2 regions of the Lactobacillus sp. ESL0260 genome follow, and region 2 is predicted to be linked to the other one. Evidence: riboswitches for the same ligand, from Rfam matches in the RefSeq annotation. Region 2 holds a riboswitch; the other holds the start of a gene.
The links. Region 2 has a riboswitch for thiamine pyrophosphate ahead of thiM (hydroxyethylthiazole kinase). Riboswitches for the same ligand answer to the same signal wherever they lie in the genome.

Region 1: it holds a riboswitch for thiamine pyrophosphate, as region 2 does, so the genes downstream of both, F5ESL0260_RS02725 (ECF transporter S component) here and thiM (hydroxyethylthiazole kinase) in region 2, are expected to answer to the same signal.

Annotation. Positions count from the first base shown of each region.
Region 1 covers NZ_REHO01000007.1:14,118-19,044, reverse strand. The annotation lists gene F5ESL0260_RS02740 (FAD-binding protein) at 1-444, opposite strand, end outside; gene F5ESL0260_RS02735 (LysR family transcriptional regulator) at 534-1,412, opposite strand; gene udk (uridine kinase) at 1,591-2,232, shown strand; gene F5ESL0260_RS02725 (ECF transporter S component) at 2,323-2,901, opposite strand; TPP riboswitch at 2,945-3,034, opposite strand; gene F5ESL0260_RS02720 (M42 family metallopeptidase) at 3,110-4,192, opposite strand; gene hpt (hypoxanthine phosphoribosyltransferase) at 4,430-4,927, shown strand, end outside.
Region 2 covers NZ_REHO01000013.1:507,881-512,807, forward strand. The annotation lists gene F5ESL0260_RS08685 (Fic family protein) at 76-771, opposite strand; gene F5ESL0260_RS08690 (helix-turn-helix transcriptional regulator) at 764-1,186, opposite strand; TPP riboswitch at 1,603-1,701, shown strand; gene thiM (hydroxyethylthiazole kinase) at 1,777-2,565, shown strand; gene thiD (bifunctional hydroxymethylpyrimidine kinase/phosphomethylpyrimidine kinase) at 2,577-3,380, shown strand; gene thiE (thiamine phosphate synthase) at 3,391-4,056, shown strand; gene gap (type I glyceraldehyde-3-phosphate dehydrogenase) at 4,157-4,927, opposite strand, start outside.

The DNA of each region.
Region 1 (4,927 bases), on a different contig from region 2:
TGTGGTAAATTTATCCGGTAATTTATCCCAGTTAGTCATTTTCTCTTTAAAATTATTAAATTTATGGTAGACCAGTGGATCATTTAAGTGTGCTTTTTGTTCGCTTTGTTCCACGGTTACCGGTAAACCCATTTCTGCTAAGCGAGCAATATTAGCCCCTGACTTTTTTAAAAATCGCGCCAATAATTCACCATTAACAAAGAAGTGATTGTAATCTGTTAATCCGTTAAAAGCTTCACGATAGCCATAATTTACGTGCCGCTTTTTTTGTTCAGTGGAATTAATAGCAAAAACTCCATGAGCACCAAATTTGCCGGCACCTCCAACTTTGTTACCTTTTTCTAAAAGTACAAATGGCACATGCTTTTGATAAAGCTCAAAGCAAGCTGAAATTCCAGCCGATCCTGAGCCAACAACTACGACATCAGTTGAAAAAGAATTCAATGTAACTTCACCCTTTCTGATATTTTGTGATTCTTATTACAATTGAATTCTATGTCATTTTTAATAAAAGTGCTAACACATAAAAGTTATTAGCGATAAGTTAAAGTTGTCACATGCTTAAGCATTTTGCTAAATTTAGTTGAAACCATTGGATTCATTGCTATTACCACATTAAAAGCTTTTTGCAATTGAACTGGTGCTAAGCGCTCAATATTATTGCAGTTTTGCGGTAAACTAAATGATTCCGGTACGATTGTGATACCACCATTAAAGTTGACATTTAAACATCCAGCAGCAAAGCTGTTTACCTCTGCCACTTCTTTATATTTCCAACCATTTTGACAGTAGATTTTAAGCATAGCAAGCTGAATATCAGTAATACCAGTTGATTTCCAGTTTTGCATAAAAAGCATACTGTTTTCAGCAAGTTTCTGCTTATCGCCGTGATATTGTCTTAGTTCATCTTTATTTAGCAGTAAGTCAAAACTAGTTTTCCTAAAAGGTAGACAGTCAATTTTATTATTACCGGCAAAAGCTAAGTCAAAGCCAACCAGTATGTCATAATTACCATTAATCAATCTTTTGATGCAAGAATCAAAATTTTCTTCGTCAAAATTTGGCTGACAAATATCTGGTATTTTTGAAGCAAATAATGCAGCGTCATTTTCAAAGCCTTGCAAAAAATGGACACGTAACAGCTTCTCCGGGTTAGGATCCGGGTGGTGCCAAATTTCACTGTACAAATTAATAATTTCTACGCTGCGTTTATAAAAAACTTCTCCTACTGGCGTTAATGAAAACTTACCAGCAGAACGGTTAAGCAGTTTTTGACCCAACTCATCTTCTAATTTTTTAATAGCTGAACTGACAGCTGTTTCTGAAACATAATTTCTCCTCGCTGCTGAAATGAAGCCGTGAGTTTGAACGACATCAACGAAATATTTTACGGGCATTAAGTTATAATTCATTTTGCACCTATGCTATTTAACACAAATTACTTTTTTCACATTTATCATATAAAAAATTTAGTCAATTTTAAACCGTATTCAATAGAAAAGTAGCATTAATTATCAAATATACCTTAACTGTTGGTAATTATGGCAAAAGTAAAGTAAAATGTTTAAGGATTAAAAAAGGAGTGGCATAATGTCTAGACTTGAAAAGCCCGTAGTGATTGGTATTACCGGTGGTTCAGGCAGCGGGAAAACTACCATTGCGCAAAAAATTGTTGCCCAAATGCAAGAGAATGAACACGTTTTGATTATGACTCAGGATTCATATTACAAAGATAATACCGGGATTCCTATGAGTGAAAGAAAGAACATCAACTATGATCACCCAGATGCTTTTGATGTTCCTTTGCTTAGAAAACAGTTGCAAGACTTATTAAATTATCGGTCAGTCGAGATGCCGGTTTACGATTTTAAAGAACATACCCGTAGTCAAAAGACCATTCATACTGAACCTGCCGATATCATTATTCTTGAAGGAATTTTGGTTTTAGCTAACCAAAAAATTCGTGATTTGATGGATATCAAAGTTTACGTTGACACGGATGACGATATTCGCTTTATTAGACGTTTAGAACGTGATCTAAATGAGAGAGGCCGGTCCATTGACTCTGTGATTGAACAATATTTAAGCACAGTTAAGCCGATGTATCATCAATTTATTGAGCCAACCAAGCGCTATGCGGATATTATTGTTCCAGAAGGCGGTAAAAATGATGTCGCCATTGATATGCTTACAACTAAGGTACACTCAATTTTAAGTAAAAAAGAAAAATAAAAAAGGAGTAATTGCTTCAAGTGATATGACCCCCCAAATTTGTCCTAATTTTAGGGTTCACATCAAAGAGCAATACTCCTTTTTAAATATTTAAGCTATTTTTGGCTTTAATGCTTTATCAAATAAATTCGTAATCAGCTTAACTAAAACGCCATCAAAAACCAGAGCAGAAATGATATTGGTAATAAGCATTACGATTTGCACTTGCATACTGAATTTGCTCCAGCCATATAAAATATATGAGGGAATAAAACAGCCAAATGAAGCAAAAAACGCACCAGTTAAGACGCTTTTCCAAGTGAAATTTTGATAACGTTCTTTTTTAGGGAAAAAGCCGATTTCATTAGTAGCGCCTTGAATAATTCCGGAAAGAATCGTAGTAGCACCCCACTGACCACCTATGGCCATTTCAACCACAGAAGCTAATAATTCACCAATCGTACCGGATCCTGCAGTAGGAACAAAATACATCGCTAAAGGTCCAGCCATAAGCCATAAACCTGTAAAAACAGTATCAGTCACCGGTGCAAAACCTGTCGGCACCAGCAGCATTTTGATTAAATTAAAAGCCCAGTTAAAGCCATACGTATAAATGACTCCCATAATAATTCCAATTAATGCAATTAAAATAATCGACTTTACATTCCATTTTGAAGTTCTAGTAAACATAAAAAAATACTCCTAACTTTACATGTCAGTAGGAGTATCATTATTACCTAATTTTACACTTCCCTAACGCAGGTATTGTCCCGATCAGGTTCAGAGGGTATTTCTCAGCTTTTTGGCACCCCTAGTGACTGCTATTCAATTTTTACTATTATAGCATACTTTAATTAAATTTGTTGCCTATTTTTGACGATTACTGTAGTTAATGCCATTAAAATTGACTAAAACTTGCCAACTTTTCTTTAGTTAAATCACGAATAATAGCAAGCGTCAAAGCAACAGAGGCTTTAAAATCTGAATAAGCACTAAAACAATAAGGAGAGTGTTCATAACGAACTGGAATACCAATCACAATGGTTGGTGCGCCATTTTCATAATAAATTGCTGCTCCATCTTGGCCACCGCCAGTGCGAACAGAACGAGTATACGGAATGTTATTCTTATCAGCTAAATCGCAGGCATACTGTTGAAATTTAGGATTAGGCAAAAACGAAGTATCCATGTCACGCAACATCGGTCCCCTTTTCAGTCCGGTTTGCGACAACCATTCTGGAGTAAAAGTATCATCTGCTGGACAAGACTCAAGCACGATTGCTACATCAGGCTTTACGGCTCTTGCTGTAACATACGCTCCGCGCAGACCGACTTCTTCCTGGCTGGAAAGTGCTGCAACAACGTTAAATGCAGTTTGTTCATCTTTTAAATTGTCTAAAACGTCAGCCATGGCAGCAGCGCCAAAGCGGTCATCAAAATCTTTGCCGAAAAACAAACCAGATTTTTCATTGTATTCACATTTAACATCCACAAAAATAGGACAACCCGTATCAATTTGATAATCATTAATTGTTTCGGCACGTGAACTGGAACCAACATCAATTGACATATCGGCTACGTCCGGTACATTATTTTTTTCGGCTGCAGTCATAAAATGAGGTGGTTTAGTAGCCACAACACCGGGAACATATTCACCTGCACGATTTTTAATTTTTACGCGCAGAGCAGGAATATTATATTTAACCCACCCGCCAAGGGGCACGAATTTAATCATGCCATTAGGACGGACAGCTTGGGTAATAAAGCCAACAGCATCTGAATGTGCATCCAGTTGAATCACTGGCCGACCTGGTTGGTTATCTTTTTTGCTGGCATACACATTGAGCATACCGTCAACCTTCACGTCAGCAAAATCTTGAACAGTATCGGTAAATAGTTTAACAAATTCTCCTTCAAAGCCAGAAGTAGAATTGGCATCAGAAAATGCCTTGAGCATTTTAATTTCTTGTTGTTTTTGCATTTTTTTACCTTTCACTAAAAATACTTATGCATTAATTTTACCAAAAACTGGGGTTACACGTTAAAAATTTAAGCAAATCGAGAATTATCTTACTGCTTTTAGCAATATGGCTACTTTTTGTACGTAATTGACTGCTAAAAAAGTTAAAATAGTTGAAAATGGTCTGTTTTTTTAGCAAAAAAATGATATAATCGAAATATTAGGAATTTAAATTGTTTTACAATGAAGGGTAGATAAATGCCAAAAAACGACAATATTAATAGTATTATTGATCATAAATTGTTTAGTGAAGAGGACATTCACCAAATGTGTGTTAAGTTAGGAAAGCAGCTTACCAATGATTATGCTGGTAAAAAGCCATTAATTGTGGGAGCTCTTAAGGGTGCTGTTTTCTTTTTAACTGATTTGGTTAGAGAAATGGACGTCAAAGCTGAAATTGATTTTCTCGATGTCTCAAGCTACGGTAATGAAATGGAGTCTTCCGGGAAAGTTAAGCTAGTTTCTGATTTAGCATCTGATGTGAAAGATCGTGATGTTTTAATCGTTGAAGACATTGTTGACACTGGTTTAACTTTAGATTTTATGAAAAAGTTGCTTGAAAAACGTGGGGCAAAAAGCGTTAAATGTTGCGTTTTACTTAACAAGGAAGCAAATCGTAACGTTGATGTTGATGTTGAATATTATGGTTCAAAGGTTGGTAATGAGTTTGTAGTAGGCTACGGACTTGATTTCATG
Region 2 (4,927 bases):
GTTTTGGCAAAGCGTCTATTTTTTCAGGCGTTAGCCTGAATTTGTCTTCATACTTCAATTGATTTATCCTGCTTTCTACTCTAATTCAAGGCCTTCATCTTGATCAAACTCCTGCTGCTCTTTGTTCTGTTGTTCAGCGTATTTTTGGGCAAGTTCAGCTTGGCTAAGTGTCTTTCCAGCACTTTGCTGCGAGGCTAGTATTTGGAACGCCCGATTGCGGCTGGGGGTGTTCTCAACTTTAATCAGTTTAGCAATTTTATCAACGTTAGCTTCATTTTGCGCTTCAATCATCTCTTTGTTTCTTCGCGGATAGTCAATTACTTGGCCATGATTAGCCGCGTATGCAGAAAGAAGAACTTTGCAACTACGGCCGTTGCCCTCTCTAAACGGGTGCATGAAATTAATTGCGTCTAGCAGCTCAGCATAGTCTTTGTTAGCCAAAGGCTTGCCCGCGGGGTGCTTGTGCAGCATGTTATTAATATCTTTTTCGGCAAAATCGAATCTGGTATGATCAAAAAATTCATACCCGTTTTTATTGAAATTGCCGGGGCGATATTTACCGGCCCAATCGTATAGTTCACCAAATAAGAATTGGTGTACCTTCTTAAGGTTTCCGATATCGTTTATTTGGGGCTTTTTTTGCAACAAGAACAAAGCATTCCGAGCGGATAGCTCATATTCCTTTTTCTCTAACTCCTTTGAGTCATGGATATGGAGCTTATTTTTTAGGACGCCATTTGAATACAAGGTTTCACTAATCCAATCACTCATTATCCTTGCCCCAAATTTCTTCAAAGCGCTCAGCCACTACTGGATCAGGCTGGATAGCTTCATCAAATAATTCCTGGATATCTGATTCTGTAGGATTCCACCCTTCCAGGTGGTTGACTTCCACGACAGTTCTAATTTGTTGGTAAATTTCTTTATTAGCAATGAAAACGCCTTGGATAGTCTGCGTTTCATCGTTTATATCTAAAATATATGGTTGCGTTTCTAGCATATTGAGTAAATCTCCTGGCTTCTCTTTAAGTGCGATTGCAAAGGCATTAAGGACCCTAATTGACCAGGTCTCAATTGGTTTAACAATTGAGTTTCTTAAAGTACTAAGTGGGACGTTGCTGGCCTCAGCGACTTTAGCGACGCTTATATTTTTGCTTTTAAGTAGTTTAACGATTGTTGCACTCATTTTAAAACCTCCAATATCTGTACTTATATTATACCATATTTAGTCACATTTATATTGATATATGGTAAAAAGCGATATTAGATTTTAAAGTAGTGCTATTCAAGTTCTATACCTGTGGATTGTATTACCTGCTTATTGGAAATCACAACACTATCTGTTTTGTCTTTATTTAATTGTATCTCCGCTTAGTAGAATTTTCTTGTTTTTTACTATTAACTAGCACATCGTTCCAATCTTTACCAATAGTTTTGGCAGGCTGTAAATTGCATTTATCAAATCAAGTAGGGTATTCAACTTAAAATTGCAATTTCCGCATTTTTTATAATAACTAAAATACTAGTACTTATGACATAAACAGATAGTATCTTTATTAACCTAGCGTTGTCAAAAAGAATAAATTCCGTTATAATTGAAAGCGATAACACGAGGGGTGCCTTTTAGGCTGAGATGAAAGTATTTCAGACCCTTTGAACCTGTAAGTCAATACTTGCGTAGGAACGTGTCAAAAACGCTTAAGCTTTGGCCTTTCCACGTGCCAAGGCTTTTTTATTAATCAGAATTTTCAAGAACATTTAGTCAGGAGTAATAGAATGAAGTTAGACTTATTAGATAAATTACGAGCGCAAAATCCCGTTATTTTCAATATCGCTAATTTTGTAACAGTTCAAGACGTGGCCAATGCTGTTAATGCTATTGGTGCTTCACCAATTATGAGCAATGAAGTCGCTGAAGCTGAAGAAATAGTGCGGATGGCTGCCGCAGTTGCAGTTAATATTGGCTGTTTAACCAAGCAGCAAATCAATCATATTAAAAAGGTAGAAGACCTAGCACGGCAATATAACAAGCCGATAGTATTTGATCCTGTTGCGGTTGGTGCAGTCGAATATCGCTACAAAATCGCAGATAAGCTTTTATGGGATTTTCATACCAGTATTATTCGCGGCAATATTGGTGAAATCGCTGCACTAGGTGACTTCAACTGGAATTCAAAGGGCATCGATGCAGGTTCCGGATCTGGTAATATTGATGATATCGCTATGAAAACTGCTCAGAAATATCATTGTACGGTCATTGCCAGCGGTCCTACAGATACAATTAGTGACGGTAAAAGACTGGCTCATGTTCACAACGGCTCACCACTTTTTAAAACTCATGTGGGCTCAGGTGATATGTTGTCCAGTATTGTCACAGCTTTTACCGCAGTCACTGATGATCCGTTTGAAGCGGCTCAGATAGGTGCTTTAGTTTTCAGTTGTGCGGGTCAAATGGTTGTCCAAGATCATCCCGGTGTTGGACCAGGTACTTTTGGTATGTACCTCATGGATTATTTGTACAAAGTAACAGTCCCTGATATTAAGCAAATTGCTGATTTTGATTAAGGAACTTCATGATGACAGAAAAAATTAATTCTTTTCCCCAGGTTTTAACTATTGCCGGTACAGATTCAGGTGGTGGTGCCGGGATCATGGCTGACCTAAAAACTTTTCAAATGCAAAAAGTATTTGGAACAGCTGTTGTAGTAGCAGTGACAGCACAAAACACTTTAGGCGTGCAAAAATCTTTTTTACTGCCCTTAGAAATGATCGATGCCCAATTTGCATCTTTAGCAGAAGATTTTCATATTCGTGCTTGTAAAACGGGAATGTTAGGTGATGCAGCTCATGTTCACCAAGTTGCACTTAACCTGCAAAAGTATGACTTTGGCCCCATTACCATCGATCCCGTGATGATTGCTAAGGGTGGGGCTCCATTATTAAGTCAAGATGCTGTCGCCACCGTTAAAAATGAATTGCTGCCTTTAGCCGATTTAATCACACCTAACTTACCAGAAGCAGAAACTTTAACTGGCATTAAGGTACAAATGCAAGATCAATTTCCTGAATTAGCCCATAAATTACAAGATATGGGTGTTAAAAATGTGCTAATTAAAGGTGGGCACACTAATAGCGCAGAAGTAAAAGATTATGCTTTATTTGCCGATGGTTCTGATCTTTGGGTCAGCAGCTCCAGAGTACATACTAAACGCACTCACGGCACCGGTGACACCTTAGCTGCAGCAATTACAGCTCAACTCGCTTTAGGTCAAAGTTTACCTGCCGCAATTAAAATTGCCAAAAAGTACGTTACTAAAACCATTAAGGAAACTATTCAAGTTGGTCATGGTCACGGCCCCTTAAATCATTGGGCAAAGTAATTTAGGAGAAATAATGAAAGAATTTAACACTGATTTTTTACATGCTTACTTTATTTGTGGCAGTCAAGATGTGCCCAAAGGTAAAACACTACCTGGTATAGTCGCAGAAGCCCTTGCTGCCGGCATCACGGCTTTTCAGTTTCGGGACAAGGGTCCTAATTCAACTTTAAGTAAAACTGAGAGACTACCTATGGCGCAAAAATTACATCAACTGTGTCAAACGTATCACGTGCCCTTTTTCATTGATGATGATGTCAAGTTGGCCCAACAAGTTCATGCCGAGGGAGTTCATGTTGGTCAAAGTGATGAAGAAATTAGACAGGTCATTAAAGAAGTTGGCGAGCAAATGATTATCGGCTATTCCTGTTCGAATTCAACGCAAGTTGAACAAGCCAATAAAATTAGCGGAATTGATTATTATGGTAGTGGCCCAATTTATGCCACCCAGTCTAAAAGTGATGCCGACCCCGAAATTGGTATTGCCGGCTTAAGACAACTGGTCAAAAATGCTACTCGGCCAATTGTTGCTATTGGCGGGATAACTGTTAACGATTTAGAGGCAATCGCTAAAACTAAGGCAGCTGGTGCTGCAGTAATCTCAATGATTGCTCAAAGCAATAATATTAAGCAAACTGTTAGTCAAATGCTCACAGCGCCATGGATAAAAAGCGACTAGCATATTTTAAAGACACAAAAAATGATTCTGCACTCGGCAGAACCATTTTTTATTGATGATAAACAGTTTTTAATTGTAAAAATATGAGCTATATTGATAATTAACCTAATTGGGCAACTTTTTGCAGTGTTCTAATCATCTGAGCTACAAAGCCGGATTCATTATCATACCAGGCGTAACCCTTAACTAATTGTGCACCGTCATCACCAGTTTCAACTTGAGTCAGAGTCGGATCAAAGACCGAGCCATACTCAGTACCAATAATATCTGATGATACAATCTGATCATCATTATAACCAAAAGAAGGATTACCTTCAGTGTGCTTTTTAATTTTGGCATTAAACTCTTCAGCTGTAACTTTTTGCTTCAAAATAGCGGCTAGTTCAGTAATTGAACCGGAAATAACCGGAACTCTTTGTGCAATACCTGTAAGTTTGCCGTCTAATTCAGGTATAACTAGTCCTATCGCTTTAGCTGCTCCTGTAGAATGGGGAATAACATTAGCAACTGCGGCACGGGCATTACGGACATTGCCTCCACGGTCAGGTCCATCCTGCAACATTTGCGAAGCAGTATAAGCATGAGTGGTAGACATGATTCCTACCTGAATGCCAAATTCATCGTTCATTGCTTGTGCTAACGGTGCCAAGCAATTAGTGGTACATGAGCCAGCGGAAATAATTTGATCAGAGTCAGTTAGTTGATCATCATTTACACTGTAGACAATTATCTTCATGTTACCTGCAGGAGCAGAAATTAATACTCTTTTAACACCGGCATCAAGATGAGCCTGTGATTTTGCAGTTGAAGTGTAAAAGCCGGTACATTCAAGCACTATTTTGACACCATCATTTTTGACCCACGGAATTTG